Regions from separate parts of the Lactobacillus xylocopicola genome, predicted to be linked through region 2. Evidence: a T-box and tRNA genes for the amino acid it is inferred to sense, from the RefSeq annotation. Region 2 holds a T-box; the other holds one or more tRNA genes.

Region 1 (14,716 bases), 660 kb from region 2:
AAAGGGAAAATAACCAAACCTGTTTCAATAAAAATAATGCCAAAAATAATCAAGTAGGTCCAGCCACCAAACTGGTTGACTAGTTCAATCAAGTGATGATCAATGTGCAGAATAAAGTTGATGATTGCCATAAAGTTCTCCTAAATACTGGTTGAGTGAATAGTCAAAGTTTTTTCGGGAAATAAGGAGCGCATAATTGCAGTAACCGCAATTTGCGCTTCACCAAAGCCGAGGCCAATTACGGGAACGCGACCAGGATAAGTAACAGCGTCGCCAATGGCATAGATGCCCGGAACGCTGGTTTTCATCTCGCTAGTAACTGCAATTTGACTATTGCTGATATTAACGCCCCATTTTTTGACAAAGCTATTATTAGAGCGAAAACCGTACGCAACAATAATTTGGTCAAAGTGCTTGTGGATAAGTTCCGTACTGCCCACCAGCTTGAGCCCAACATCAAGTTGATTATTCCTGATTGCAATTGATTTAGGAAGGTAGGGAGTCAGAACTTCAACATTTTTTAAATTTTGTAGTCGTTGTGCACTCGATTCGAGTCCCCTAAACTCATTTCGGCGATGAATTAGTCCAACCTGGGTCCCCGTCTGCTCGGCAAGTTCGAGTGCCCAGTCAAGGGCGGAGTCACCGCCACCAAAAACGCCAATAGTCTGATTGGCAAATTCTTGCGGATTCTTAATAAAATAATGTATCCTTGCGGCTGCCCCGGTATCTAGCTGCAAGGGAAACTTCTTGGGCGCAAAAGAGCCAGTTCCCGTGGCAATAATAATACTTTTTACCCAAAATTCATCGTCAACAATGAAGCCGCTATCCTGCTTCTGAATGGAAGATACACGATGATCAAGAACAAAAGTGGTTTTATCCGTAGTCGCTGTTTTTAATTGTTCCACTAAGTGGGCACCGCTAATCTGGTCAAAAACAGGAATATCAAAGATTTTTTTAAAAGGATAAAGAAATTTAGGTTGTCCCCCGACCTCCTTTAATGAGTCAAAAGTAACTGTTTTGAGACCATGTAAGTGAGCAAAGTTAGCGCTAAAAAGACCAACTGGCCCAGCGCCGATAATTGCTACATCAAATTTTTTAATTTTAAAAACTCCCTTCTAAACGTTGATGTTAACAACTTTAGCATGAAAAAATGTCTTAGTCACTTTAATAATTTGCAAAAAAAGCTTGCAAAAGGGAAAAATAGTTGCTAGTATTAATAACTGTCGTCAGGGCAAGAAGCAGTATAGCGCAGAGCCAGGCGACGAACAAAAGCCCAACTAAAAGAGTTGACAAAGAGCAACCGGTTAGGTAAGATAAGAAAGCTGTTTTGCAAGAAACAGGGAAGTAGTACCTTGAAAACTGAACAATGTTTTCGCAAAGTGTGCGGGTTATAAAAACCCAAAACAAAAGAGCGAAGTCAATTTCGCAAGCAAATAAATCCAAGATTAACATCTTGGAAAACAAATGAGCAAACATCAAACCGAATGTAAAAATGAGAGTTTGATCCTGGCTCAGGACGAACGCTGGCGGCGTGCCTAATACATGCAAGTCGAGCGAGTGAAGCAGTAGAAGTCTTCGGACGGAAACAGTGGAACGAGCGGCGGATGGGTGAGTAATACGTGGGCAACCTGCCCTCTAGCTTGGGATACCACTTGGAAACAGGTGCTAATACCAAATAAGAAGTAAGAGCGCATGCTCAAGCTATAAAAGGCGGCGTAAGCTGTCACTAGAGGATGGGCCCACGGTGCATTAGCTAGTTGGTAAGGTAACGGCTTACCAAGGCGATGATGCATAGCCGAGTTGAGAGACTGAACGGCCACATTGGGACTGAGACACGGCCCAAACTCCTACGGGAGGCAGCAGTAGGGAATCTTCCACAATGGACGCAAGTCTGATGGAGCAACGCCGCGTGAGTGAAGAAGGTTTTCGGATCGTAAAGCTCTGTTGTTGGTGAAGAAGGACGTGAATAGTAACTGATTCATGTTTGACGGTAATCAACCAGAAAGTCACGGCTAACTACGTGCCAGCAGCCGCGGTAATACGTAGGTGGCAAGCGTTGTCCGGATTTATTGGGCGTAAAGCGAACGCAGGCGGGAAGACAAGTCAGCTGTGAAAGCCCTCGGCTTAACCGAGGAAAGTCAGCTGAAACTGTATTTCTTGAGTGCAGAAGAGGAGAGTGGAACTCCATGTGTAGCGGTGGAATGCGTAGATATATGGAAGAACACCAGTGGCGAAGGCGGCTCTCTGGTCTGTAACTGACGCTGAGGTTCGAAAGCATGGGTAGCGAACAGGATTAGATACCCTGGTAGTCCATGCCGTAAACGATGAGTGCTAAGTGTTGGGAGGTTTCCGCCTCTCAGTGCTGCAGCTAACGCATTAAGCACTCCGCCTGGGGAGTACGACCGCAAGGTTAAAACTCAAAGGAATTGACGGGGGCCCGCACAAGCGGTGGAGCATGTGGTTTAATTCGAAGCAACGCGAAGAACCTTACCAGGTCTTGACATCTCCTGCAAGTCTAAGAGATTAGATGTTCCCTTCGGGGACAGGAAGACAGGTGGTGCATGGCTGTCGTCAGCTCGTGTCGTGAGATGTTGGGTTAAGTCCCGCAACGAGCGCAACCCTTATTATTAGTTGCCAGCATTAAGTTGGGCACTCTAATGAGACTGCCGGTGACAAACCGGAGGAAGGTGGGGACGACGTCAAGTCATCATGCCCCTTATGACCTGGGCTACACACGTGCTACAATGGTTAGTACAACGAGGAGCAAGCCTGTGAAGGCAAGCGAATCTCTTAAAGCTAATCTCAGTTCGGATTGCACTCTGCAACTCGAGTGCATGAAGCTGGAATCGCTAGTAATCGCGGATCAGCATGCCGCGGTGAATACGTTCCCGGGCCTTGTACACACCGCCCGTCACACCATGAGAGTTTGTAATACCCAAAGCCGGTAGGATAACCTGCAAAGGAGTCAGCCGTCTAAGGTAGGACAGATGATTAGGGTGAAGTCGTAACAAGGTAGCCGTAGGAGAACCTGCGGCTGGATCACCTCCTTTCTAAGGAAGCAAATAGGTGGAGAGTAGGAATACTAAAAGAAGCCTAGGAGCAGGAAGCACACTTTGTAAACATTGTTTAGTTTTGAGGGTAGTACCTCAAAGAGTTAGTACATTGAAAACTGAATATAATCCAAGAAAAAACCGAGAAACAATCAAATCAAAAGAGAACAGATTGCACGAGCGACCGAGAAGAGTAAGATCTTAGAAGTAAGGTCAAGTAAAGAAGGGCGCACGGTGGATGCCTAGGCACAAGCAGGCGAAGAAGGACGTGACGAACCACGAAAGGCTTCGGGGAGCAGTAAGTAAGCGATGAACCGGAGATATCCGAATGGGGGAACCCAATGCATGAAGATGCATTACTAATAAGTGAATCAATAGCTTATTAGGGCGAGACGCAGTGAACTGAAACATCTAAGTAGCTGCAGGAAGAGAAAGAAAAATCGATTTCCCAAGTAGCGGCGAGCGAAACGGAAAGAGCCCAAACCAGATGATTTATCATGTGGGGTTGTAGGACTGCAAGCAGGTAGCGTAAGTGATAGCAGAATTACCTGGGAAGGTAAGCCAGAGAGGGTGAGAGCCCCGTAAGCGAAATTGCAAGCGCGCCGAGCAGGATCCTGAGTAGGTCGGAACACGAGAAATTCCGATTGAAGCAGCGAGGACCATCTCGCAAGGCTAAATACTAGCATGTGACCGATAGTGAACCAGTACCGTGAGGGAAAGGTGAAAAGAACCCCGGAAGGGGAGTGAAAGAGAACCTGAAACCGTGTGCCTACAAGTAGTCAGAGCCCGTTAAGGGGTAATGGCGTGCCTTTTGTAGAATGAACCGGCGAGTTACGTTAATTAGCGAGGTTAAGTCCAGAAAGGACGGAGCCGGAGCGAAAGCGAGTCTGAAGAGGGCGAGCGAGTTAGTTGATGTAGACCCGAAACCAAGTGACCTACCCATGACCAGGTTGAAGGTGCGGTAAAGCGCACTGGAGGACCGAACCCACGTAAGTTAAAAATTGCGGGGATGAGTTGTGGGTAGCGGTGAAATTCCAAACGAACTTGGAGATAGCTGGTTCTCTCCGAAATAGCTTTAGGGCTAGCCTGGTGCGAGGATGATCATGGAGGTAGAGCTCTGTTTGGACGAAGGGCCCATCAAGGGTTACTGAATTCAGATAAACTGCGAATTCCATGGATCAAAGCACTGGAGTCAGACTGCGAGTGATAAGATCCGTAGTCGAAAGGGAAACAGCCCAGATCACCAGTTAAGGTCCCAAAATCTATGCTAAGTGGAAAAGGATGTGGAGTTGCGTAGACAACTAGGATGTTGGCTCAGAAGCAGCCATCATTAAAAGAGTGCGTAATAGCTCACTAGTCGAGTGACTTTGCGCCGAAAATTTACCGGGGCTAAGCATAGTACCGAAACTGTGGATGTGTAGTAATACACGTGGTAGGAGAGCGTTCTAAGCGCGGAGAAGCTTAACCGAGAGGATAAGTGGAGCGCTTAGAAGTGAGAATGCCGGTATGAGTAGCGCAAGATAGGTGAGAATCCTATCCGCCGAAAGACTAAGGTTTCCTGGGGCAGGCTCGTCCGCCCAGGGTAAGTCGGGACCTAAGGCAAGGCCGAAAGGCGTAGTCGATGGACAACAGGTAGAAATTCCTGTACTGCGTTAGATCGTTAAAAACGAAGGAGGGACGCAGGAGGCAAAGAACGCATGGCGCTGGAAGCCCATGTTTAAACGATAAGTGTGGAGAAGAGTCAAATGCTTTTTTCCAGAAAGCACAAGTCGTGATGAGGAGCGAAATTAAAGTAGCGAAGGTTCTAGAGTCACACTGCCAAGAAAAGCTTCTAGTGAGAGCTAACGTACCCGTACCGCAAACCGACACAGGTAGTCGAGTGGAGAACACTAAGGTGAGCGAGAGAACTCTCGTTAAGGAACTCGGCAAAATAGCCCCGTAACTTCGGGAGAAGGGGTGCTGGTGTAAGAGCCAGCCGCAGTGAATAGGCCCAAACAACTGTTTATCAAAAACACAGGTCTCTGCAAAGTCGAAAGACGACGTATAGGGGCTGACACCTGCCCGGTGCTGGAAGGTTAAGGAGAGAGGTTAGCGCAAGCGAAGCTTTGAACTGAAGCCCCAGTAAACGGCGGCCGTAACTATAACGGTCCTAAGGTAGCGAAATTCCTTGTCGGGTAAGTTCCGACCTGCACGAAAGGTGTAATGATTTGGGCACTGTCTCAACGAGAGACTCGGTGAAATTATAATACCCGTGAAGATGCGGGTTACCCGCGACAGGACGGAAAGACCCCATGGAGCTTCACTGCAATTTGATATTGAGTAGCTGTTAAACATGTACAGGATAGGTAGGAGCCAGAGAAGATAGTACGCCAGTATTATCAGAGGCAATGTTGGGATACTACCCTTGTTTGATGGCTGCTCTAACCAGGGCCTCTAAGCGAGGCATGGGACAGTGTCAGATGGGCAGTTTGACTGGGGCGGTCGCCTCCTAAAGAGTAACGGAGGCGCCCAAAGGTTCCCTCAGAATGGTTGGAAATCATTCACAGAGTGTAAAGGTATAAGGGAGCTTGACTGCGAGAGCGACAACTCGAGCAGGGACGAAAGTCGGGCTTAGTGATCTGGTGGTACCGCATGGAAGGGCCATCACTCAACGGATAAAAGCTACCCTGGGGATAACAGGCTTATCTCCCCCAAGAGTTCACATCGACGGGGAGGTTTGGCACCTCGATGTCGGCTCGTCGCATCCTGGGGCTGAAGTAGGTCCCAAGGGTTGGGCTGTTCGCCCATTAAAGCGGCACGCGAGCTGGGTTCAGAACGTCGTGAGACAGTTCGGTCCCTATCCGTCGTGGGCGTTGGAAATTTGAGAGGAGCTGTCCTTAGTACGAGAGGACCGGGATGGACATACCGCTGGTGTACCAGTTGTTCTGCCAAGGGCATAGCTGGGTAGCTACGTATGGAAGGGATAAGCGCTGAAAGCATCTAAGTGCGAAACCCCCCTCAAGATGAGATTTCCCATACGAAAGTAGTAAGACACCTCAAAGACGATGAGGTAGATAGGCTAGGAGTGGAAGAGCCGTGAGGTTTGGAGCGGACTAGTACTAATCAGTCGAGGACTTGACCAAAGTGAGTGCAAGCTAAAGATTGCGGAAGGTAAATTTCGAAGGATTATATTTAGTTTTGAGTGTAAAAACTCAAAAAGAGAAAAGTACGGTGGCAAGAGCAAGAAGGAAACACCTGTAACCATGCCGAACACAGCAGTTAAGCTTCTTAACGCCGAGCGTAGTTGGTGGGAGACTGCCTGCGAGGGTAGGACGCTGCCGTGCTTTATGGAGGATTAGCTCAGCTGGGAGAGCATCTGCCTTACAAGCAGGAGGTCACAGGTTCGAGCCCTGTATCCTCCATACCGAGTCGTTAGCTCAGTCGGTAGAGCATCTGACTTTTAATCAGAGGGTCGACGGTTCAAGCCCGTCACGACTCATGGCCCCATTTTGCGGGTGTGGCGGAATTGGCAGACGCGCTAGATTTAGGTTCTAGTGTTTTCGGACGTGTGGGTTCAAGTCCCACCACCCGTATTCGCCAGTATTGTACCATATTTACATTATGCCGATTTAGCTCAGTTGGTAGAGCATCTGTCTTGTAAACAGGGGGTCGTACGTTCAAATCGTATAATCGGCATTTCATATTTATGCGGAAGTAGTTCAGTGGTAGAACATCACCTTGCCATGGTGGGGGTCGCGGGTTCGAATCCCGTCTTCCGCTTTCATTACTTGCCGGGGTGGCGGAATTGGCAGACGCACGGGACTTAAAATCCCGCGATTGGTTTCAATCGTACCGGTTCGACTCCGGTCCTCGGCACTTAATGATGCACCCTTAGCGCAACTGGATAGAGTGTCTGACTACGAATCAGAAGGTTGAAGGTTCAAATCCTTCAGGGTGCATTTGCGGGAAGTGGCTCAGTTTGGTAGAGCACCTGGTTTGGGACCAGGGGGTCGCAGGTTCGAATCCTGTCTTCCCGATTGTAATCTTGATTTTATCGGTTACATAATTTGTTGGCGGTGTAGCTCAGCTGGCTAGAGCGTCCGGTTCATACCCGGGAGGTCGAGGGTTCGATCCCCCCCGCCGCTATTTGCTAGAGCTTGGACCTTTAGCTCAGTTGGTTAGAGCAGACGGCTCATAACCGTCCTGTCGTAGGTTCGAGTCCTACAAGGTCCATAATAGATATGGAGTTTGTACTTTTACTTAATAATATCGCGGGATGGAGCAGTCTGGTAGCTCGTCGGGCTCATAACCCGAAGGCCGGTGGTTCAAATCCACCTCCCGCAATATGGTCCATTGGAGCAGTGGTTTATCTCGCCTCCCTGTCACGGAGGAGATCATCGGTTCAAATCCGATATGGACCGTAGGATGGCTCGGTAGCTCAGTCGGTAGAGCAAAGGATTGAAGCTCCTTGTGTCGGCGGTTCGATTCCGTCCCGCGCCATTATTTTAATATTACTTTTTGCGGGTATAGTTTAGTGGTAAAACGAAAGCCTTCCAAGCTTTAGTCGCGAGTCCGATTCTCGTTACCCGCTTTTGGGGCCTATAGCTCAGCTGGTTAGAGCGCACGCCTGATAAGCGTGAGGTCGATGGTTCAAGTCCATTTAGGCCCATTTATGGAGACTTACTCAAGTGGCTGAAGAGGCGCCCCTGCTAAGGGTGTAGATCGGGTTATTCCGGTGCGAGAGTTCAAATCTCTCAGTCTCCGTATTGAAATTCCTAACGTTTGACGTTAGGAATTTTTTTTACAGTAAAGTTGTAGGAACAGAAAGGGGAAGAGACAGAAGAATTGGCGAATAGTATTATAACTAATATAGAAATGATTGCTGCAATGTATGAAAACGGTCTTTTGGGCAATAAAAAATTGCCAGAAGATGCTAATCCCAATTTGCTTCCTTTTTCCGCAGAAAATGCTTTATACTTTACCTTGCCCACAGCACTTAATTATCAGAGAAATTCCTATAGCCTTTGGGAAAACGCAAAAAGACGTATGTTGACGATCAAACGAATTTTGTTTTTTCGCCAGAAAGTGTCTGTCAGGCTAGCTATCAGGAGGTTCAAGAGGCGCTGGTAAGGTATCGCCTCGCGGTTAAAAAAAACAAGCAGACAGATATTTGGTTGAGACTGTGTCAGACATTAGAGCAAGAATTTGGCGGAAGCGTGTTGACCTTTATTGAAAGCTTTGATAATGATGTGGTTAAAATCCGTCACTACATGCAGGTTGAAGTCAAGGGTTATTTTTCTTATCTTTCTGAAAAGAAATTATGTAACTACTGGTTGTTTTTATTGAACCAATATGTGAAGGTTAAGCTTAAAAACGTGAGTAAAATTGAGATAGCAGCTGATACTCATATCATTAAAGCAAGTAAAAAATTAGGCTTAATTAATAAGGAGCAGTTGACCAGTAGTCAGGTTCAAGATATTGTGATCAAGGCTTGGTCTGATTTGCTCAAAAACGTTGGAGATAACCCGATAGACTTTCAGACCCCAGTTTGGCTGTGGGCTAGAGATGGGTTTCCAACTATAGTTGCGGAAGGGTAGTTAGCGTGATTTTTAAGCCCTTATTTTGTAAGTTTTAGTTTTTTAAAGATAGAAAAGTGATTTTTTACGTAAAAGTCTTGCAAGCTGCTTGATAATCCTGTATTATAAGTAGCGTTGTGATTCAGCTAGTTAAGCGTAACTGGCTGATGAAAAGTTATTGACTTTCAATCACAAATTCGGTAAGATAATTAAGCGTCTGAATGACGTCAAGCCGATAATGTCGACCCGTTGGTCAAGTGGTTAAGACATCGCCCTTTCACGGCGGTAACATGGGTTCAAATCCCGTACGGGTCATTACCAGTTTTGGTATATTTACATTTTGGAGGATTACCCAAGTGGCTTAAGGGGACGGTTTTGAAAACCGTTAGACGGTTTTGCCGTGCGTGGGTTCAAATCCCACATCCTCCTTTAATAATATCGCGGGATGGAGCAGTCTGGTAGCTCGTCGGGCTCATAACCCGAAGGCCGGTGGTTCAAATCCACCTCCCGCAATATGGTCCATTGGAGCAGTGGTTTATCTCGCCTCCCTGTCACGGAGGAGATCATCGGTTCAAATCCGATATGGACCGTAGGATGGCTCGGTAGCTCAGTCGGTAGAGCAAAGGATTGAAGCTCCTTGTGTCGGCGGTTCGATTCCGTCCCGCGCCATCAGCCTGGAGGAGTAGCGAAGTGGCTAAACGCGGCGGTCTGTAAAACCGCTCTCTCTGAGTTCGGCGGTTCGAATCCACCCTCCTCCATAATAGGGATATAGTATAAAGGTAGTACATCGGTCTCCAAAACCGCTAGTGTGGGTTCAATTCCTACTATCCCTGTTTACCTCATGGCGGAATTGGTGAAGGGGTTAACACACCGGTTTGTGGATCCGGCATACATGGGTTCGAATCCCATATTCCGCCCTAGCATTGGGATATAGCCAAGTGGTAAGGCACTAGACTTTGACTCTATTATGCGCTGGTTCGAATCCAGCTATCCCAATCTATTAATAGAATATTCAATGGCGGTGTAGCCAAGTGGTAAGGCAGAGGTCTGCAAAACCTTAATCGTCGGTTCAAATCCGATCTCCGCCTTTAATGGTTCACTCATTGAACTATTGATTTAAAAAATATGGCGGTGTGGCGGAATTGGCAGACGCGCCAGACTCAAAATCTGGTGTCCGTTTAGGACGTATCGGTTCGACCCCGATCACCGCTATTGTCTAACAGCTCTCCAACGGGAGCTGTTTTTGTTTAGCAAATTCCGGCTTTTTCTTTTTAAAAATTGCACAAGTAAAGCGGAATCTTTATAATACCTTTAGATGGAGGTAGCTTAATGAATATTGGTATTTTTACCGATACATATTTTCCGCAAATCAGTGGCGTAGCGTCTTCGGTTAAGACACTTAAAGAGGCACTTGAGGAGCAGGGACATAACGTATTTGTTTTTACAACAACTGATCCGCACGTTGCCAAGGGCACCGTAGAGGCCAATGTTTTTCGCTTCAGTAGTATGCCGTTTATTTCGTTTACTGACCGTCGCATTGCCTATAGGGGTTTCTTTGAGGCAACTAAAGTAGCGCGGGAAGTGAATCTTGATGTGGTTCACACGCAGACTGAATTTGCCCTCGGAATGATTGGCAAATATGTGGCGCACCAGTTAAAGATTCCCGCAATTCATACCTACCATACAATGTATGAAGATTACTTGCATTATGTGCTGAATGGTCACCTTTTGCGGCCATACCATGTTAAACAGTTTACCAGTGTCTTCCTTAAAAATATGGATGGCGTGATTGCACCTAGCATGCGCGTAGAAAAGCTTTTGAAGCGCTACAAGATATCTATCCCAATGGAGGTGATCCCGACTGGTGTGGACGTTAAGAGCTTTAATCAGCCGGCAACGCATGATGTTCGTCGGGAACTTGGAATTGAGCCGGATGTTCCGGTACTCTTAACCCTTAGTCGCATTGCTGGTGAAAAAAAGATTGACCGGATCTTAAATGTGATGACGGAAGTTGTTGATGAATTTCCGCGCGCCCAGCTGGTGATTGCTGGTGGTGGTCCCGACGTTGAGGTATTGCAAGACCAAGTTGAGCGATTGACGCTTGAGGACAACGTAATTTTTGCTGGTGATGTGCCACATAGTGATGTTGGCTCTTTCTACCAAATGGCTGATCTTTTTGTTTCGGCGAGTGATACTGAAACGCAGGGCTTGACTTATATTGAAGCTCTTGCAGCCGGGACAAAATGTGTGGTATACGATACCGACTATACTGAACAGATTTTTGATGACTTGGCTTTTGGACAAGTTTTTACACGTCCAAGTGATATGCGGGATGAAATCTTATTCTATTTGAAAGAAGAAAAGACGGCTATTCCTGCCGAAAAACTCGAAGCCAAGCTAAAGCAGATTTCTGCCGAGCGCTTTGGTGAAAAAGTTCATCAATTCTACGAAGAAGTAATTGCAAACTACCAAGAAGACCCTAAAGAGGATACAAATGATTAGAATCAATATGTTTTCCCAAGCAGATTCCGTTGAAGGCCAGGGGGTTGGCTCGGCCTATCAGGAACTGATTAACTTGCTGAGAACGCACTTAGTCGATGAGTTTTATATAACCAACAACAAGTACGGCGCAAGCGATCTGACCCATTACCACACGGTTAATCCGACTTATTTTGCTAATAGCTTCTCACCAGCCCGTGGTCGTAAAATTGGTTATGTGCACTTTTTGCCGGAAACGCTTGAAGGTTCAGTTAAGTTGCCACCAATTGCCAAAAAAGTCTTCTACAAGTATGTTATTGATTTTTATAAACGGATGGACCAAATAGTTGTAGTCAATCCAATTTTCATTGACCATTTGGTTAAGTATGGGATTAAGCGCGACCAGGTTAAGTATATTCCCAATTTTGTAGCCAAGGATGAATTTTATCCGAAGCGTCTTGAGCAAAAGAATGCTTTTCGGCACCAGTTAGGTATTCCCCTGGATAAGTTTGTGGTCTTTGGGGACGGCCAGGTGCAAGCGCGCAAGGGTGTTGACGATTTTGCGAAGCTTGCTAGAGCCAATCCAGACATGCAATTTATCTGGGCTGGTGGTTTTTCCTTTGGTAAAATTACGGACGGCTATTCCCACTTTAAGGAACTAGTTGATAATCCACCGCAAAACCTGAAATTTACTGGTATTATTGCCAGACCAGAATTAGTGAATTACCTTAACATTGCCGACTTGTTTGTTCTGCCATCCTATGATGAACTCTTTCCGATGTCAGTTTTGGAGGCTTTTAGTTGTGGTACGCCGGTCTTACTCCGTGATCTTGACTTATATCAGGCAATTATCAGCGGTTATTATTTGAAGGGCAGCAACTTTGAAGCGCTGAATGAGCAATTGCGCCAAGTAGCCAATGACCAGGCTTTGCTTAATAAATACAGTCGCCTGTCAAATCTGGCCAGTGAAAAGTATTCTGAAGACAATCTGGCTCAGATCTGGAATGACTTCTACCATGAACAATATGAAATTGGTCGAGAATTAGGACAAATTCACTAATGAACAAGAAACATTTATGGGGAATTGCTGTTGTCTTATTAATCAGTGGGGGAGTTCTGTACGCTGAATTGAAGGGCACACCGGTTACCCAATTACTTAAAGCTGCCCAAAGTATTAATCCAGTCGCTCTGGTACTGGTTTTTGCATTGATGTTGTTGTCATACTTATTTGAAGCAAGCATCTTGGCTGTCTTAGCTCAACGCAAGGATGAACCGAAACGTTCAAAGTGGTCCTTTGTGCGGATACCACTAATTCAGGCCTTGTTCAATGCTATTACCCCAATGTCAACTGGTGGTCAGCCCTCGCAGCTGGCAGCAATGGTCCAAATGGGGGTTGAAGGTGGTCGTGCAACGTCACTGCTGCTAATGAAATTTATTATTTATCAGATTGTGGTTTTTTTAAGCTATGTGGTAACAATTATTACAGGTTTTCACCTAGTTGCTACTAGGTTTTCCGGTCTGGCGATTTTTATTGCTATTGGTTTTTTGCTTCATGTCAGTTCAATTGTCTTTTTACTGGCAATTTTGTTTGCCTACAATTGGACCAAACGGGCGGCAAATTGGTTAATGGATATCTTAGCTAAGCTGGTTAAGGCGGAGCGCGTGGAAGGCTGGCGCCAAAACACCCTTGAAAAAATTGATACTTTTTATCATGAAAGTCAAAAACTCAAACGCGAAAAAAAGAAGCTGCTGTTGAGTAGCTTGTTAACGGTACTGCAACTGCTATGCTTTTATTCTGTTCCCTATATGGTGCTCGTGGCGCTGCAAGTGCCGGCCAGCTGGGCAAGTGTCACACAAATGAATATCATGATTATCATGTTTATGGCAATTGTGCCTATCCCAGGTGCCTCGGGTGGCGCCGAATATAGTTTTCAAACGCTTTTTGCAACCTTTATTTCATCGTCCGGTACGCTAGTTTTGGGGATGTTCTTATGGCGGTTTGTCACCTACTTTATGGGCATGATTCTAGGTATCTTTGGTTGGATCATCAAACCGCAGAAAATCACTAGTCCACCAAATGATTAATTTTTACTAAAATCACTATGCTTTATTCAGCTTAAGGGTAAGATATTAGCATAGTGAGAGGAGAATAGGATGATACGGACCAAGTCTTATCTGCATTGGTTGACCAAAACTAAATTTGGCTTTTTTACCATTGTTTTATTAAGCTTTTGGCTCAAAAGCTATGCGATTTACTTAACCAAGTTTAACTTAGGAGCGGTTGGGCCGATGCAGAATTTTCTGTTGCTGGTCAACCCTCTGCCAGCAGCAATGTTGCTGTTGGGAATTGGACTTTTCTTTAATGGACGTAAGTCATATTGGATTATAGTTATTATTGATATCATCTTAAGTTTGTGGCTGTTTGCCAATATCCTGTATTATCGAGAATTTTCCAACTTTTTATCGATGTCGATTATTAAGACGTCCGGTTCAACTGCCGATAATCTGGGTAAGAGTATTGCTGGTATTACCCAAGCCAGTGATTTTCTAGTCTTTCTTGATCTGCTTGTCATTGTTGGTCTAATGGTTGGTAAGGTAATTCAATATGACCTGCGCCCGTTAAAGCTGAAATTCACCGTACTGGTTGAAGGTTTGGCGCTTGCTCTAATGGGCGTTAACTTGCTGATGGCCGAAAAAGATCGGTCGGGCCTGTTGACGCGCACTTTTGACAATAGTTATATCGTCAAATACTTGGGTATCAACGAGTACGCTGTCTATGACGGTTTTAAGACTGCTCAAACAAGTGAGCAGATGGCCAAGGCTAACGTATCTGACCTGCATTCGGTTAAAAAGTATTTGAAAATCAACTATGTCAAGCCTAATTCCAACTATACTGGCGTGGCCAAAGGCAAGAATGTCATGGTTATCCACCTGGAAAGTTTTCAGCAGTTTTTAATTGGTTACAAGTGGAAAGGCAAAGAGGTTACCCCGAACATAAATAAGCTCTATCATTCCCGAAATACGCTTAGTTTTGCTAACTTTTACAATCAAGTAGGACAGGGTAAGACTTCGGATGCGGAAATGATGTTGGAAAATTCCCTCTATGGCCTGCAGTCTGGCTCAGCTATGTCCAGTTATGGAACGTCAAACACATTTGAAAGTGCACCGGCTATTCTGCACCAACAGGGTGGTTATACTACGGCGGTAATGCATGGTGGTGCGGGTTCTTTTTGGAACCGCAATAATGCGTACAAACAGTTTGGCTACCAGTATTTCATGCCGCTGTCCTATTATCAGAACAAGCCGGAATATTATGTTGGTTATGGCCTAAAAGACAAAATCTTTTTCTCCCAGTCAATCAAGTACATTGAACGTTTGCCGCAGCCGTTTTATCTTAAACTGATTACGGTAACTAACCATTATCCGTATGAGTTGGATAAGAAGAATCAGTCGATTGCTCCAACAGATACAGGTGATGAGACGGTTGATGGTTATGTTCAGACCGCCCGTTACTTAGATCAGGCTGTGGGCGAGCTCCTTGCCTGGATGAAGAAGACGGGGCTTGATAAAAAGACGTTGCTAGTTTTTTACGGTGACCACTATGGCATTTCAGGTAACCACCACAAAGCTAGC
Region 2 (14,716 bases):
TTCAAGCAGCTAAAACAATCACTTGGGCGATTGAATGTGATAAGCGCTTGTTTAGTTTGACTGACACTAAGGATAATATTGAAAAGGGCTTTGATGTTGATATGGCCAAAGCGGTCACGAAAGAAATTTTGGGTTCGCAGGGCAAGGCTAAGTTTGTCCTGGCTACTGCACAATCGCGTATTCCCTTGCTCAAGAACCATAATGTTGATGCGGTTATTGCTACGTTAACCATTACTCCAGACCGTGCAAAAATAGTTGATTTTTCGCGGCCATATTTTCAAGCCGGCCAGTCTCTGTTGGTTGCGCGTAATTCCCCAATCAGGGGTATTCGTGATCTCCCGCGCAAGACTGTCATTGGCATTGTTGGTGATAATTCAGTTGAAATGATCAAAAAATTGGTTCCCAAAGCCAAAGTAGTAACTATGCAAGATTATGGTCAGGCTGTTTCAGCCTTGAAGTCAGGCCAAGGGGACGCACTGACTAGTGATAATAGCGTGCTGTACGGCTTAGCGGTTCAAAATCCGGGTTTAGCAGTCCGCGGCGGCACGTTCACCCACGAGCCATATGGTATTGCGGTCAATAAGCATCAGGATGCCTTTCTTAAGGCCATTAATCGGGCCCTTGCCAAGATTCAGAGGAGCGGAGAGTACAATCAGTTAATCAAGAAGTGGTTCAGTAAAGTTCCAGGTTTTAACTACCGAAAAATGTACTACCAGGGTAAATAAGTTAGTTATTCCTAAAAAGCGGTAAAAGCCAGCAGCTGCTGTCAGCTGGGATGATCTTTTAACTAAATTGATTGACCGGTCGGCGTGAACTGTGTATAATTATGATAGTTGAGAACAAGAAGGAGCCTCCCGCTTCTCGCCTAAGTTAAGTTAACCTCTGGGCTAATCGATATTTTCTGTTGATTAAGAGCGGGTAACTTATGCCCGCTCTTTTCTTGTCCTCGCGATTATCATGGAGGTGAAGAATTATACCGAAGAATATGATATTAAACGATCAAATTCGTGCTCGCGAAGTTCGTTTAATTAACGAAGATGGTCAACAAGTTGGTGTTGTAACAAAGACTGAAGCCTTGCGCCAAGCAAGCAGTGCAAATTTAGATTTAGTTCTGATTTCGCCCAATGCCAAGCCACCAGTTGCTCGGATTATGGACTATGGTAAGTTCCGCTTTGAACAGCAAAAAAAGGTCAAAGAGTCCCGGAAGAAGTCCAAAACGGTTAACGTTAAAGAAATCCGTCTTAGTCCTACAATCGAGGGCAATGACTTCAACACGAAGTTAAAGCATGCGCAAAAGTTCCTGACTAAAGAGGGTGCTAAAGTACGTGTTTCGATTAGGTTCAGGGGTCGAGCTATCACTCACAAGGAATTAGGACGCGAAGTGCTAGAAAAAATGGCAGAAGCCACCGCGGATATTGCTACTGTAATTAGCAAGCCCAAGATGGAAGGCCGTTCAATGTTCTTGATGCTCGCTCCCAAGAGTGATAAAAGTAAATAGTTAAATTTGGAGGAATTAGAAAATGCCTAAAATGAAAACTCACCGCGCTTCTGCAAAGCGTTTTAAAAGAACTGCTACTGGTAAGCTGAAACGTCATCATGCTTTTACTGGTCACCGTTTCCATGGTAAGACTAAGAAGCAGCGTCGTCATTTGAGAAAGGCTGCTTTAGTTTCACGTAGCGACTTGAAGCGCATTAAACAAATGCTCTCGCAAATGCGTTAATCATGAAATAAAGACGATTTAGGAGGAATTTTAAATGCCAAGAGTTAAAGGTGGAACAGTAACACGTAAACGTCGTAAGAAGGTTATGAAGCTTGCCAAGGGTTACCGCGGCGCCAAGCATTTGCAGTTTAAGGCTGCAAGTACCCAATTATTTGTATCTTACAGATACGCATTCCGCGACCGGAGAAGACGCAAGAGCGACTTCAGAAAGTTATGGATTGCTAGAATCAATGCTGCAGCAAGGCAAAACGATCTTTCTTACTCGAAGTTGATGCACGGCTTGAAGTTAGCTGGGGTGGACATTAACCGCAAGATGCTAGCTGATATTGCTTACAACGATGCCGAGACATTTGCAAAATTAGCTGCAACAGCTAAGAAGAATTTAAAATAACTTTAAGATGGCGCTAAAAGCGTCATTTTTTATGGCTAAAAGTAGCATTTAAAGGGCCTAGTTTGATATATTAATCTAGGCAGTGTAAGCGAAAGGGAAGTTGGATGTTATTTAGACCGCGTTATACGATTGATGCAATCTACCATCTAAAGACAGAGGTGCTTTTGCAAATGGGAATTAAGGCAGTCTTCTCGGACTTGGACAATACGCTTTTGGCCTGGAATGAAGTTGAAACGGCTAAGGAAATGGACCGGTTGAATCGCCGGCTGGGTGATGCCGGAATCAAGTTGGTTGTTATTTCTAATAATAATGCTCAACGAGTAGGCCAGGTTCTCAATCCGTACCACATTGACTTTGTTGCTAAGGCGCGTAAGCCATTACCATTTGCGATTAGCCGCAAGCGGCAGGAATTAGCTTTAACTAAAAAGCAAGTGATGATGGTCGGCGATCAACTGATTACTGATATTCAGGCTGGCAATTTGGCCGGCGTCGAATCTGTCTTAGTTAAACCTTTGGTTGAGACGGATAAATGGAATACCCGAATTAATCGGTTCTTTGAAAAAATCATTTTTGGCATTTTGGGGATTTTCCGCCCGGTAACTTTTAAGGAGACGTTAAAAAATGGATGAGGATATTATTTGCATTGGTTGCGGAGCAGTCTTGCAAGCAGACCAGCCTGACCAAGCGGGTTATTTACCGCCCGCCCGGCTGCAGCAGGCTAGCGCTGAAGAGGATATTGATGTTTATTGCCAACGTTGCTTTCGCTTGCGCCATTATAATGAAATTATACCGGTCAGTGCTAATAACGACGACTTTTTGGCTTTACTTAACTCATTAGCCGCCAAAAAGGCACTGGTAGTCAATGTTGTGGATCTCTTTGACTTTACCAATTCACTCTTGTCGTCACTTAAACGATTTATTGGTAATAATGACTTCATTTTGGTTGGCAATAAATTTGATCTTTTTCCAGAAAATTCACGGCAAAGCCGGATTAAGGACTGGATGAGACAAGAGGCTAACCGCGTTGGTCTCTTTCCCAAAAAGATTTTTTTAGTTAGTGGCAAAAACAAAAAAAATCTAGCGGATTTAATCGCCTATTTGGAACGGAGAACTCGCAACCAAGACGCCTACTTTGTTGGGATGACGAATGTTGGCAAGTCAACGCTATTGAATGCAATTATTGACCAAATGGGCGACGTGAAGAATTTAATTACCACGTCACGCTTTCCGGGAACCACTTTGGACAAGATTGAAATTCCGCTCGACAATGGTCACTACCTGGTAGATACACCGGGAATTATGACAGAAAATCAGTTGGCCACGCGCTTAAATGCACAGGAATTAGCGGTCGTTTCTCCGCAAAAACCGCTAAAGCCCGCAACTTACCAGCTAAAGCCAGGCAATACGCTCTTTTTGGCTGGGTTGGGGCGGATCGACTATTTACACGGTGAACCGACGAGCTTCACCGTGTATGCAGCTCGAGGACTTTACGTCCACCGGACAAAAACTGTGCAGGCAGACGACTTTTATGCCAGACACCTAGGTGAACTGCTTGCGCCTCCTGCAAGTGAGGATAAGTTGCCACCTTTGCAGGGGCAAGAAATTCACACTAGCAGTAAAAGTGACCTATTATTTGGTGGAATCGGCTTTGTCACGGTTGCAGCAGATTGCTTAGTAAAAATCTACACTCCTGCTAGAATTGGTTTAGGTATCAGACGCGCATTGATTTAGGAGAAAAAATGATTGCGATAGCGAAAAGTTTGGCAGAAAATCCCACGGTTGCAGTGGCAGCAGAAAGAGCAGTAGTGGCAGATAAGGGAAGACAAATCGGCCTGCTAGGCGGCACTTTTAACCCGATTCATATTGGTCACTTGATTGTAGCCGAGCAGGTGCTGATCAAGTTGCATCTTGATGAAATTTGGTTCATTCCCACCAATATTCCGCCCTTGAAAGATGCCCCAACGGTTTCTGTGCAAGACCGCACGAATATGCTGGAATTGGCAACACAGGATAATCCGCATTTTCAAGTAAAGCTATTTGAGTTGCAGCGCGGGGGTGTCTCATATACCGTTGATACTTTGCGGTACTTGCGCAAAACCCAGCCAGCCAACCACTATTACTTGATTATGGGCAGTGACCAGGTTAATGCACTAGGTAAATGGAAGGAGCCAACCCAGCTAGCCCAAATGGCCACTCTGGTTGGCGTGCAACGGGCAGGTTATCCTCAACAGGCGCCATTACCAATGATTTGGGTAGATGTGCCAGCAGTTGAGTTAAGTTCAACTGCAATTAGGCAAGCGATTGCAAGTGGTGGCTCAATTAGGTACCTAGTACCGGCAGCAGTTTGCAATTATATTCAAAAAAAGGGGCTGTATCATGACTGACTTATTCTTTAAAAACACCTACTCACCCCTGACTAGTAGCGAGCTGATTGCCCAAGAAAGGGGCAATATGGCTGAAGACCGCTTTGGCCACTGCGTGCGGGTCAGTCAAACGTCCCGCAAACTGGCGCAGCTGAATGACTATGACGAGGACAAGGCAGCGCTGGCTGGCTTTGTCCATGACTACGCCAAGCAGGTGCCGGTTGAGGAGTACCGCGAGGTCATCAAGACCCAGGGCTTTGATCCAGACCTACTGGTCTGGGGGCGCCGCATTTGGCATGGTATGGTTGGCACCTACTTCATCAAGCGTGACCTCAAGATCACCGATGAGGAAATTTTAACGGCGGTCAGCCGCCACACTACGGGCGACACTACAATGACGACCTTGGACAAGATTGTGTTTATGGCCGACTATATTGAACCTGGCCGGGACTTCCCTGGTGTGGAAGAGGCAAGCGCCGTCACTTATGCTGACCTAGACGAAGGCGTGGGCTACCAACTGGCGCACACGCTTGACTTTTTAATCAAGCAAAGAGATAAGATCTATCCCCGCACATTAGATGCATACAATGTGTGGAGTATCAAAAATAAATAAGGAGAAAAATTGACTAATAAAGAGATTTTAGCCTTCACATTAAAAGCAATTAGTGACCGCCACGGCGAGGATACCACTGCTTATGACATGCAGGGTTATAGCATTTTGGCGGATTACTATGTTGTCACCAGTGCAGGTTCAAATAGACAATTGCATGCAATTGCTAATGCCATTATTGACGAAGCGCACAAGGCTGACTTTTATAACTACCGGGTTGAGGGGAATAGTGAATCTAACTGGCTTTTGCTTGATCTTGGTGATGTTGTTGTCAATGTCTTTACTGCGGAAGCCCGTGATTTTTATAATGTTGAAAAACTATGGACTGATGGCAAAAAGCTAGCATTAGAGGAAGAATAGCCAAGAATGAGTGTTGTCGGAATTATAGCCGAGTACAATCCTTTTCATAGCGGGCACGAATTTTTGATGAATAAAGCGCGCTACTTAGCTGGCAGTAAGGATCCAATCATTGTTGTAATGTCGGGAAACTACGTTCAAAGGGGCGAAATGGCAATTATGGACAAGTGGTCGCGCGCCCAAGCGGCACTTGCTAGTGGCGCTGACCTCGTTTTTGAGTTGCCTTTTTCGACTTCGGTTGAACCAGCTGACCTGTTTGCCCTTGGCAGCATTGATCAGTTGGTCAAATTAGGGGTTAGTGACCTGGTCTTTGGGGTTGAAGATGCCACCCAGAATTTTGCTTATTTGGGCAGTAAAATTGCTGAAATTCCGCATAGTCATATGGACTTTAGTGACTATAGTCAAACCTATTCAACCCAGTATAACCAGATGGTTGCGCGTGAAGTGGGCCATGAAGTTAATGAACCTAACTCAATCTTAGCACTTGCATATGCGGTAGCTAACCATAACTTGGGTTCCCCCCTGACACTTCATCCGATTAACCGGGTAGGTGCAGGCCACGATGACTTGTTGCAGAATAAGCAAATTGTTCAGAGTGCTAGTGCAATCCGTAACATTATTTTACATAAACATACAAGTGATGAATTGGAGCAGTGGATGCCTCCGCAAGAAGTGCAGTTATTATCCCAGCAAAAAAGTTATCCCAACTGGAATTTGTTATTTCCTTTCTTAAAGTATCGGATTGAATCGGCCTCCCTTGAGGAGCTACACGAAGTCTATCAGATGAGTGAGGGCTTGGAATACAAAATGAAACAAGAAATTCATCGAGCCCAGAATTTTACAAATTTCTTGCGTCGAGTTAAATCAAAGCGTTATACTTATTCCAGGCTACGTAGGCTATGCTTGTATACTTTATTAAATGTTAGACAAACAGATATGATTGCCAGTTTTAATCAGGAATCGTTGCTTTTACTTGGATATAGTAAACTTGGCCGGAAATACTTGAAACAAACCAGAAAGGAAACTACTGCTGATATTATTTCTAAGGTTGATCAGAAGAATACCAAGAGCGGCTCCTTGTGCTTGCAATTGCGGGTGGATCGTCTATACGAACAGATATTAGCAACTGATCAAAATTTTGGTCGGCGTCCGTTGGAGGTTTAGGATGTTAGCAATTAAGTTTTCTCAAGTAAAAAACAATGCTGCAGCAGCAATTAAAGTAACAGACAAAGTAGAAATCCGCCCTGAGTTTTTGGCTCGAAGCCAGAAATTAATCTATCAGGTGAAAGATATTCAATTGACCGGCGTGTTTTTCTATGAGGAGCCGTATGTAACCGGAAATTATCAGGTTAAGGCAGATTTGGTGGTACCTTCAAGCCGAAGTTTAAAACCGGTCCCTTATCAAGCTGATTTTACCTTCAGAGAAAACTATACTGAAGCCGAAATACCGGCTAAAAAGCTTGAAGAGAGCGAAATTACGCTGGTCAAGGTGGACCATGATACAATTGACTTGCAAACGGCAGTAGAAGATAATATTCTATTGCACCTACCCACTACCATCCTCACTGCAGCCGAGGAGGAACAGGGGCAATACCCAAGTGGTGCGGGCTGGTCAGTTATTTCGGAAGCAGAATACGCTGAGGACAGAAAAGAGCGGATTAATCCGGCTTTTGCCAAGCTTAAGGAGTTGTTAAAGCAGGATATTAACGACAAAACATAAATAGGACAAGACATTATGAAAAATCTGTGGTAAAGCAAAAACTCTTTAATCTTGTTTTAAAAGCGCTTTTAAAGTATGCTGTACTTATTAATAAGAATTTAAAGTTGTTTAGCAATTATTGATTACGAAAAGGATATAAAATGGCAAAAATTTTAATTGTTGAAGACGAAAAGAACTTAGCTCGCTTTGTTGAATTGGAATTAAAGCATGAAAAGTATGATACGGTTGTTGAAAGTAATGGACGTAGAGCCCTAGAGTTAGCTTTAAACGAGAATTTTGATGCAATTCTACTCGATCTAATGTTACCTGATTTGAATGGATTAGAAATTGCCCGTCGGGTTCGTCAAGTTAAGAGTACGCCAATTATTATGATGACCGCCAGAGATTCAGTCATTGACCGGGTTTCTGGCTTGGATCACGGTGCTGATGATTACATCGTTAAACCATTTGCGATTGAAGAACTCTTGGCACGCCTGCGTGCAGTTCTGCGACGCGTTAAGATTGAAAAAGAGGCCTCTGATGATACGATTGAAAAGAAGGTCGTTAAGTTTAAGGATCTGACCATTGAAACTGCTAATCGAATTGTGCGTCGCGGAGACGGCAAGGCGGTTGATTTGACTAAGCGGGAATATAACTTGCTGATGACCTTAATCAAGAATAAGAACAATGTTGTTAGTCGCGATCAGTTGTTATCAAAAATTTGGGGTCCTGGTTCAAATATTGAAACCAATGTGGTTGAAGTTTATGTGCGCTACCTGCGTAACAAAATCGATATACCGGGTCGACAATCATATATCAAGACTGTCCGCGGTACCGGATATATGGTAAGAGATGAGGACGATGAAAAGAACTAAAAGCAAAAAAGAGACCAAACATACGTCATTGATTGTGCACTGGGTAAGTGTGTTGGCATTGACGATTATGGTCTCTTTTATTGTATTCTCAGTAGTTATTTACTCCTTTGTGGGACAACAGTCAATGATCCAACAAAAGGAGACATCAAAAGAAATGGTGGTTAAGCTCAATGAAAATTTAAAGCAAATCCCGACTGAGCTTGAGATTGCCAATGTTGTTCCAGCACTGAGTCCTTCTGCTCGAAAAATTATGCAGGGTGATCCAGCAATTAGTGAAAATGTGCATAGTAGCAGTGCCTTTAGTGATGACTTGCTTTCCTCGCTGACTAATCCTGATTTGAACGTGGTTGTTTATAATTTGGAAAAAGAGGTGGTCTTTGATAATGGCGGTGAAATTCCGAAATTCAAAAGTTTTCAGGGCAACTACTTGATGGAGAAAAAAAACCAGAAAAGGCAACAATACTTACTAACTTATCAAAAAGTTAGGTCAGTCAGGACAGGCCAAGTGACGGGTTACATTGTTGTCGCCAATAAAATGTCATACTACAACGGCTTGATGAAGGAGCTGCTAACTTGGATGACACGTATCTCAGTAATAGCAATTGTTTTCTTTGCGGTGGTGGCCTTTGTTATTGTGCGCGGAATAGTTAAGCCGCTCAAGGAGATGTCCCGGGTGGCGCTTGAAGTCAATGATGACCCAAATAGTACGGCCAGAATTAAGGATTTTCATCGCCACGATGAATTACAAGAACTGGCTGTCTCGTTTAATCAGATGCTTGATCGCATGCAGCGGTACATTGACCAGCAAAAAGAGTTTGTGGGGGATGTTTCTCACGAGTTACGGACACCAGTGGCAGTCATTGAAGGACATTTAAACATGCTTGAACGTTGGGGCAAGGATGATCCCGAAATTTTGAATGAATCAATCACGGCTTCCCTTCAAGAAGCGGACCGGATGCAACATTTAATTCAAGAAATGCTTGACTTGACCCGGGCCGAACAGATTAATGTGCAGTATCCGAATGCAGTTACCAAGGTTGCGGATGTCCTCAAACGTGTTGTTGGAGACCTGGCCATGGTGCACCAGGACTTTGTCATTAGGCTTGATATGGATGACCTACCAGAAGATACAGAAATTCAAATTTACCAGGGGCACCTGGAACAACTATTGGTGGTTTTAATTGATAATGGTATCAAGTATTCCACTGATCGCAAGGAGCTGAATATTTCCGCCGGTTTGGGTCAAGCAGAAGTTCAAATTATTGTTCAGGACTTTGGTGAAGGTATTTCTAAAGAAGAACAAAAGAAAATTTTCAACCGCTTCTATCGGGTGGACAAAGCCAGAACGCGTGAAAAGGGCGGAAATGGTCTAGGCTTGTCGATTGCTCAAAAATTAGTGACGAGTTACCATGGCAAAATTAGTGTGGACTCGGTAGTTGATCAAGGTAGTCAATTTGTAATTGTCTTCCCCGCCCTAACTAAGTCACAGGCTGCGCGCTTGCGTAAGCGTGAAGCAACGGGGAACGCGCAAAGTAAATAAGATAAAAAGACCTGTTCAGTGAACCAAGTAATTCACTAAGCAGGTCTTTTATTTAAGTTGTTAAGTTACCGGCGTTTTTGTTTCCCCTTGTTGCGGTTGCGCAGGTTTTCATGTGCCTTTTGGTCATGCTCGGCTGGTTCCGGCGCACTAGTTTGCTGGTTGAGCAGAGCCTCAATCTTGGCGGCGGAGACAATTTCCTTAATTGGTTCGTGCTTTAGCTCTTCGTCGACCTCTTTCTTTACCTTCGGCATAATAATGAAAGTAACGATTACTTGCTGGATGACTGTGAAGAAGTTACCAGCGGCCCAGTATAAAGCGACTGAACCCGAAACTGACATTGAAATAAAGAGGGTCATTACAGGGTTCAGCAACATCATGGACTGCATTTGCTTCTTTTGTTCGGGGGCAATTCCAATCAAGGAAATATAGCCTTGAACGAAGGCAAAGATGGTGGCTACAATTGTCACGGCAATAGATCGCTCACTCAGTGAGATACCAAAGAAGGTAGAGTTAGCCAAAAACTTGGAATACATTACGGCTTGGTATATCCCGATCATAATCGGAAACTGAATAATCAGCGGGAGACACCCCATTCCCCCCGTTATAGACAGGTTGTTTTGTGAATAGAGACTACGTTGCCAGCCAGCCAAAGTCATTTGCTGGTCCTGGGTCAAGTCTTTGCGTTTCATTGTTTCCTGAATCAATTTCATCTGGGGCTGCAGACGAGCTATCTTCTCTTGCTGAGTTGTTGACTTTCTTTGCTGGTTCAGCATCAGCGGCAAAAGCACCATTCTGACGACAAAAGTCATGAGAATAATGGCCCAGCCAGCCCCATTGGCGCCGCCAATGGCGCTTGAGAAATAAAGCATAATATTTTGTAAAGGTTTGCCAATGAACCTGAAGATTGTTCCATAGAAGACATCTGTAGGCGGTTTATTAGCAGCACTGCCACTTTGCGCACAACCAGTCAAAACTAACATGACTGTTACCGTGAGGACAGCCAATCCGAGATATTTACGATATTTTTTCATTCAATTCACCACATTAATCATTTGCTAGTCAATACTTAATATAATACATGAAAACCGTGTATTTTGCTGACATTTGTTAATTTTTCTTTTTTAATGCTAGAAATCCGTGCCATTGGTGAAACATTTCGAGGTAACTCACTACAAAATTGGTTGACGCGGTCCAGGCTTGTCTGTAAAGTGATGGTTACGGTTGAATCAGCGTTATTGCGGACATTGCCGGCTAAACCCAGTTGTTTAGCCAAGGTCAATACGCTCCAGCGAAAGCCTACCCCCTGGACAATACCAGCAACAGTCAATTGCCAGCTTTCTACCGGAATTCCGTTGGACTTTTGCGCTGGCCGTGATGGCTTAAAAAAACTCATGATTGCTCCTTTCACTTCCATTATCCTGATTTTACCATTTTGCCTAATAAATATTACACTATAATAGAACGAGAAAGAAGAGGTTTGATTGATGGAAAAAATTAGTTCAGTTAACAATAAACTGATTAAAGACTTAGTAAAATTAAAGCAGAAAAAATATCGGGAAGAGACGGGGCTTTACTTAATTGAGGGTTTTCACTTAATTGAGGAGGCCTTGAAGGCCAATCGGACTTACGTTTATCTCTTAGGAACGTCAGCAGCCCTGAGTCAAGCAGAAACTGCTTATCAAGCCGATTTAACTAGTAAAAAGGTAATTCAAATTAACGAGGCAATTGTTCACCATTTAACTAGCACTAAAAATCCCCAAAATATTTTTATGGTGTTGAAAGTGGGGCAGCCTAAGCATTATCCGTTTGATTTTGGCAAGTGGGTCTTGCTTGATGACTTGGCTGATCCGGGTAATGTCGGTACCATCATTCGGACAGTAGATGCAGCAGGTTTTGATGGGGTCGTTTTGTCACCGCTAAGTGTTGATCTTTATAATCCTAAAACCCAGCGTGCAATGCAAGGTAGTCAGTTTCACATCGAGTTGCTTGTTCAAGATTTGGGTGAGACAATCGCGGCCCTTAAAGGCAATGGCATCCCTGTTTATGCTAGTATGTTAGACACAGCAGCCCAGGAATTACCAGATTTTAGGCCCGTCCCGCAGCTTGGCTTAGTAATTGGGAATGAAGCCCGCGGTGTAACACCAGCAATTGCCCGTAATTGTGATGAAAAATTATATATTCCCATTAAAGGACAGGCAGAATCATTAAATGCGGCAGTAGCTGCGGGTATTATGATTTATCATTTTGCCTGAGCTTTTGCACTTGTTTTTAGTAAGTGATTTTCCTATAATAAAGGTCAAGGTATGACATACTGTGGGAGGAAGATATTATGGCTCAGGATGTAAAAAAACAGGAAATTGGCGATTGTAGCGCTGTTGACTATGAATCATGCAACCATTTTATCAATGCGTTTAAAATTATTGGCAAAAAATGGAATGGCCTGATTATCAGTTCGCTCTGTGCCGGTGACTATATGCGTTTTAAAGAGTTGACCAGTTGCGTTTTGGATTGCTCCGACCGGGTGCTAGTCGAACGACTTAAAGAACTCGAAAAAGCAGATATTGTCAAACGGTCGGTTGATCGTGAGACTAATATTATTTCATATGGCTTAACCAAAAAGGGTGCAGAGCTCAAGCCGGTCTTTGACCAAATTCATGATTGGGCGGACAAGTGGGTTTGAAAATATCTGCTTGCATGTTGAATAAAAAAGCATTATTCTATTAAGTAATTACGACAACGTAGGACTAGTAGCAGTACTTGGTTACACAGAGAGACTTTTTCGCGGGCTGAGAGAAGAGTTTAACTGAAGCTGTGAATTTCACCTTACTAGTAGGATTTAATTAATTCCGGTATTCACCGTTAACGAAAACTTAAGTGTGGACTCCTAGTGAGTTCAAACTAGGGTGGTACCGCGAAACTTCGTCCCTTTGAGGACGGAGTTTTTTTATGTGAAAGGGCAAAACAATGGATTTATTTGAGCGACTGAAAGAGTTGCGTGATCAAGGGCTGGGCGAAATTGACCAGGCTAAAAGTGAAGAAATGCTGAATGACGTGCGCGTCAAGCTAGTGGGACGTAAAGGCGAATTAACTAAAATTTTGCATTCGATGAAAGATATTGAGCCTGGTCGTCGCCGTGAAATCGGTCAGCAGGTAAACAAGCTACGTGATTTGTTCAATACACGGCTTGATCATGCTAAGAGCGAGCTAGTTAAGGCTTTGATTGAAAAACAGCTTGAGCAGGAAAAGGTTGATGTAACTTTGCCGGGCCGGGTAGCCCACCTCGGCAGCAAACACCCAATCAACATTATTTTGGACGATTTGGAAAAGTATTTTATTGGAATGGGTTACGAAGTAGTCCAAGGACCAGAAATCGAAACAGACCATTATGTGTTTGAAATGATGAACCTGCCTAAGGATCACCCTGCCCGCGATATGCAGGAAACTTTTTATATTGATCCAGAAAGATTACTGCGATCACAGACTTCGGGGGATCAGGCCCGGGCTTTAGAAAAGTTTGATTTTTCTAAGGGGCCCTTGAAGATGGTCGGACCAGGTAAAGTATACCGCCGAGATGACGATGATGCGACGCACTCTCACCAGTTCATGCAAATGGAAGGTATGCTGATCGACGAAAATATTACGATGGGTGATTTGAAAGGTACGCTGGAAATGATGGCCAAGCATGTCTTTGGTCAGGATCGCCAAACACGGTTGCGGCCCAGTTATTTTCCTTTTACTGAACCGTCAGTTGAAATGGATGTTTCGTGCTTCAACTGCGATGGTAAGGGTTGTGCTATTTGTAAGCATACCGGTTGGATTGAAGTTCTAGGTGCCGGTATGGTTCATCCAAATGTTTTGGAAAATGCTGGAGTTGATTCGAGTGTTTATGGCGGTTTTGCCTTTGGTGTCGGCTTAGATCGGTTTGCCATCCTTAAGTACGGCATTGATGACATTCGCGATTTCTATACCAATGATGTTCGCTTCTTAGAACAATTCTGTCAGGAGGAAAGATAATGCTAGTATCATACCAGTGGCTGCAAGATTTTTTAAAGTTAGAGCAGGATCCCCAAGACTTGGGCGAAGAAATCACGCGGACCGGTGTCGAAATTGCCGAAGTGAAGCACCCTGAAGCCGGCTTAAAAAAACTAGTTGTCGGCCATATCACTGACTGCCAACCAGTCGAAGGCACCCACCTGAACGTTACGCAAGTTGATGTTGGGGAAAGGGACCTTTACCAAATTGTCTGTGGTGCTCCAAATGTGGCGGCGGGTGAAGATGTGGTAGTTGCTTTGCCTGGTGCTCGAATTGCCGGTAACGTTAAGATCAAAAAGGGCAAGTTGCGTGGCATTGAGTCGAATGGGATGATTTGCGGCTTACAGGAAATCGGCTTTGCTGATAACTTAGTCCCAGAAAAATATCATGATGGGATTTACGTTTTCCCGCAAGCTGCTGGACTTAAACCAGGTCAAGCGGTATTTACTCCGCTTGGGATGGATGACTATATTTTCGATTTTGACATTACTCCCAATCGAGCTGACACGCTTTCGATGGAGGGTGCGGCCTATGAAGTAGGGGCAATCGTCGATGAAGCAGTCAAAGTTGAAGATGTGCTGTTAAAGGCAGACGGCCCCGATTGGACGGAAGATTTTTCGGCGCAAGTTGATCCGCAACTTGCCCCTAAATTCTATTTGAGGAAGATCAGTGGCCTCAAAATTGGCGATAGTCCACTTTGGATGCAAAGGCGCTTGTGGAACGCTGGCATTAGACCGATTAACAATGTAGTCGACGTGACTAACTACGTGATGTTGTTAACCGGTCAGCCAATGCACACTTATGATGCACGGGCGTTCGCTAGTAACAAGTTGGTAGTGCGCCAAGCCGCTTCCGGTGAAAAGTTGACGCTCCTTAATGACAAGGAAGTTGATCTTGATCCTAATGACATTGTGATTACCAATGGTGATCAGGTAGTGATGTTAGCTGGGGTGATGGGCGGACTTAATTCTGAGATTAAGGACGATACCACCGATATCATCTTAGAATCAGCGATTTTCGATCCGACGCTAATCAGAAAGGCAGCTCTACGTCATGCTAACCGGACAGAAGCTTCCAGCCGCTACGAAAAGGGCGTTAATTGGGATGCTACGGAGCGGGCACTAGATA

Evidence for each region. A T-box is a leader RNA that pairs with one kind of tRNA and senses whether it is charged. The one in region 2 lies ahead of pheS (phenylalanine--tRNA ligase subunit alpha), so its partner is inferred to be a tRNA-Phe.
Region 1: it encodes a tRNA-Phe, which carries the amino acid that the T-box ahead of pheS (phenylalanine--tRNA ligase subunit alpha) is inferred to sense. The anticodon was not compared.

The regions. Positions count from the first base shown of each region.
Region 1 covers NZ_AP026803.1:375,322-390,037, forward strand. The annotation lists gene R8389_RS01885 (VTT domain-containing protein) at 1-131, opposite strand, end outside; gene R8389_RS01890 (NAD(P)/FAD-dependent oxidoreductase) at 141-1,079, opposite strand; rRNA gene R8389_RS01895 (16S ribosomal RNA) at 1,489-3,050, shown strand; rRNA gene R8389_RS01900 (23S ribosomal RNA) at 3,262-6,172, shown strand; rRNA gene rrf (5S ribosomal RNA) at 6,257-6,373, shown strand; tRNA gene R8389_RS01910 (tRNA-Val) at 6,379-6,451, shown strand; tRNA gene R8389_RS01915 (tRNA-Lys) at 6,456-6,528, shown strand; tRNA gene R8389_RS01920 (tRNA-Leu) at 6,541-6,622, shown strand; tRNA gene R8389_RS01925 (tRNA-Thr) at 6,653-6,725, shown strand; tRNA gene R8389_RS01930 (tRNA-Gly) at 6,738-6,809, shown strand; tRNA gene R8389_RS01935 (tRNA-Leu) at 6,820-6,905, shown strand; tRNA gene R8389_RS01940 (tRNA-Arg) at 6,915-6,988, shown strand; tRNA gene R8389_RS01945 (tRNA-Pro) at 6,993-7,066, shown strand; tRNA gene R8389_RS01950 (tRNA-Met) at 7,102-7,175, shown strand; tRNA gene R8389_RS01955 (tRNA-Ile) at 7,189-7,262, shown strand; tRNA gene R8389_RS01960 (tRNA-Met) at 7,300-7,373, shown strand; tRNA gene R8389_RS01965 (tRNA-Asp) at 7,377-7,450, shown strand; tRNA gene R8389_RS01970 (tRNA-Phe) at 7,457-7,529, shown strand; tRNA gene R8389_RS01975 (tRNA-Gly) at 7,550-7,620, shown strand; tRNA gene R8389_RS01980 (tRNA-Ile) at 7,625-7,698, shown strand; tRNA gene R8389_RS01985 (tRNA-Ser) at 7,704-7,793, shown strand; gene R8389_RS01990 (hypothetical protein) at 8,054-8,626, shown strand; tRNA gene R8389_RS01995 (tRNA-Glu) at 8,849-8,920, shown strand; tRNA gene R8389_RS02000 (tRNA-Ser) at 8,948-9,034, shown strand; tRNA gene R8389_RS02005 (tRNA-Met) at 9,045-9,118, shown strand; tRNA gene R8389_RS02010 (tRNA-Asp) at 9,122-9,195, shown strand; tRNA gene R8389_RS02015 (tRNA-Phe) at 9,202-9,274, shown strand; tRNA gene R8389_RS02020 (tRNA-Tyr) at 9,282-9,363, shown strand; tRNA gene R8389_RS02025 (tRNA-Trp) at 9,368-9,438, shown strand; tRNA gene R8389_RS02030 (tRNA-His) at 9,450-9,522, shown strand; tRNA gene R8389_RS02035 (tRNA-Gln) at 9,530-9,601, shown strand; tRNA gene R8389_RS02040 (tRNA-Cys) at 9,623-9,693, shown strand; tRNA gene R8389_RS02045 (tRNA-Leu) at 9,733-9,817, shown strand; gene R8389_RS02050 (glycosyltransferase family 4 protein) at 9,935-11,107, shown strand; gene R8389_RS02055 (glycosyltransferase family 4 protein) at 11,100-12,143, shown strand; gene R8389_RS02060 (lysylphosphatidylglycerol synthase transmembrane domain-containing protein) at 12,143-13,168, shown strand; gene R8389_RS02065 (LTA synthase family protein) at 13,238-14,716, shown strand, end outside.
Region 2 covers NZ_AP026803.1:1,036,451-1,051,166, reverse strand. The annotation lists gene R8389_RS05240 (transporter substrate-binding domain-containing protein) at 1-725, shown strand, start outside; ribosomal protein L20 leader region at 836-947, shown strand; gene infC (translation initiation factor IF-3) at 986-1,498, shown strand; gene rpmI (50S ribosomal protein L35) at 1,521-1,721, shown strand; gene rplT (50S ribosomal protein L20) at 1,756-2,112, shown strand; gene R8389_RS05220 (YqeG family HAD IIIA-type phosphatase) at 2,217-2,741, shown strand; gene yqeH (ribosome biogenesis GTPase YqeH) at 2,734-3,843, shown strand; gene R8389_RS05210 (nicotinate-nucleotide adenylyltransferase) at 3,852-4,496, shown strand; gene yqeK (bis(5'-nucleosyl)-tetraphosphatase (symmetrical) YqeK) at 4,489-5,088, shown strand; gene rsfS (ribosome silencing factor) at 5,098-5,445, shown strand; gene R8389_RS05195 (nucleotidyltransferase) at 5,452-6,606, shown strand; gene R8389_RS05190 (DUF177 domain-containing protein) at 6,608-7,162, shown strand; gene R8389_RS05185 (response regulator transcription factor) at 7,303-8,016, shown strand; gene R8389_RS05180 (HAMP domain-containing sensor histidine kinase) at 7,994-9,556, shown strand; gene yidC (membrane protein insertase YidC) at 9,622-10,587, opposite strand; gene R8389_RS05170 (acylphosphatase) at 10,623-10,949, opposite strand; gene R8389_RS05165 (TrmH family RNA methyltransferase) at 11,041-11,808, shown strand; gene R8389_RS05160 (winged helix-turn-helix transcriptional regulator) at 11,886-12,236, shown strand; T-box leader at 12,281-12,486, shown strand; gene pheS (phenylalanine--tRNA ligase subunit alpha) at 12,521-13,570, shown strand; gene pheT (phenylalanine--tRNA ligase subunit beta) at 13,570-14,716, shown strand, end outside.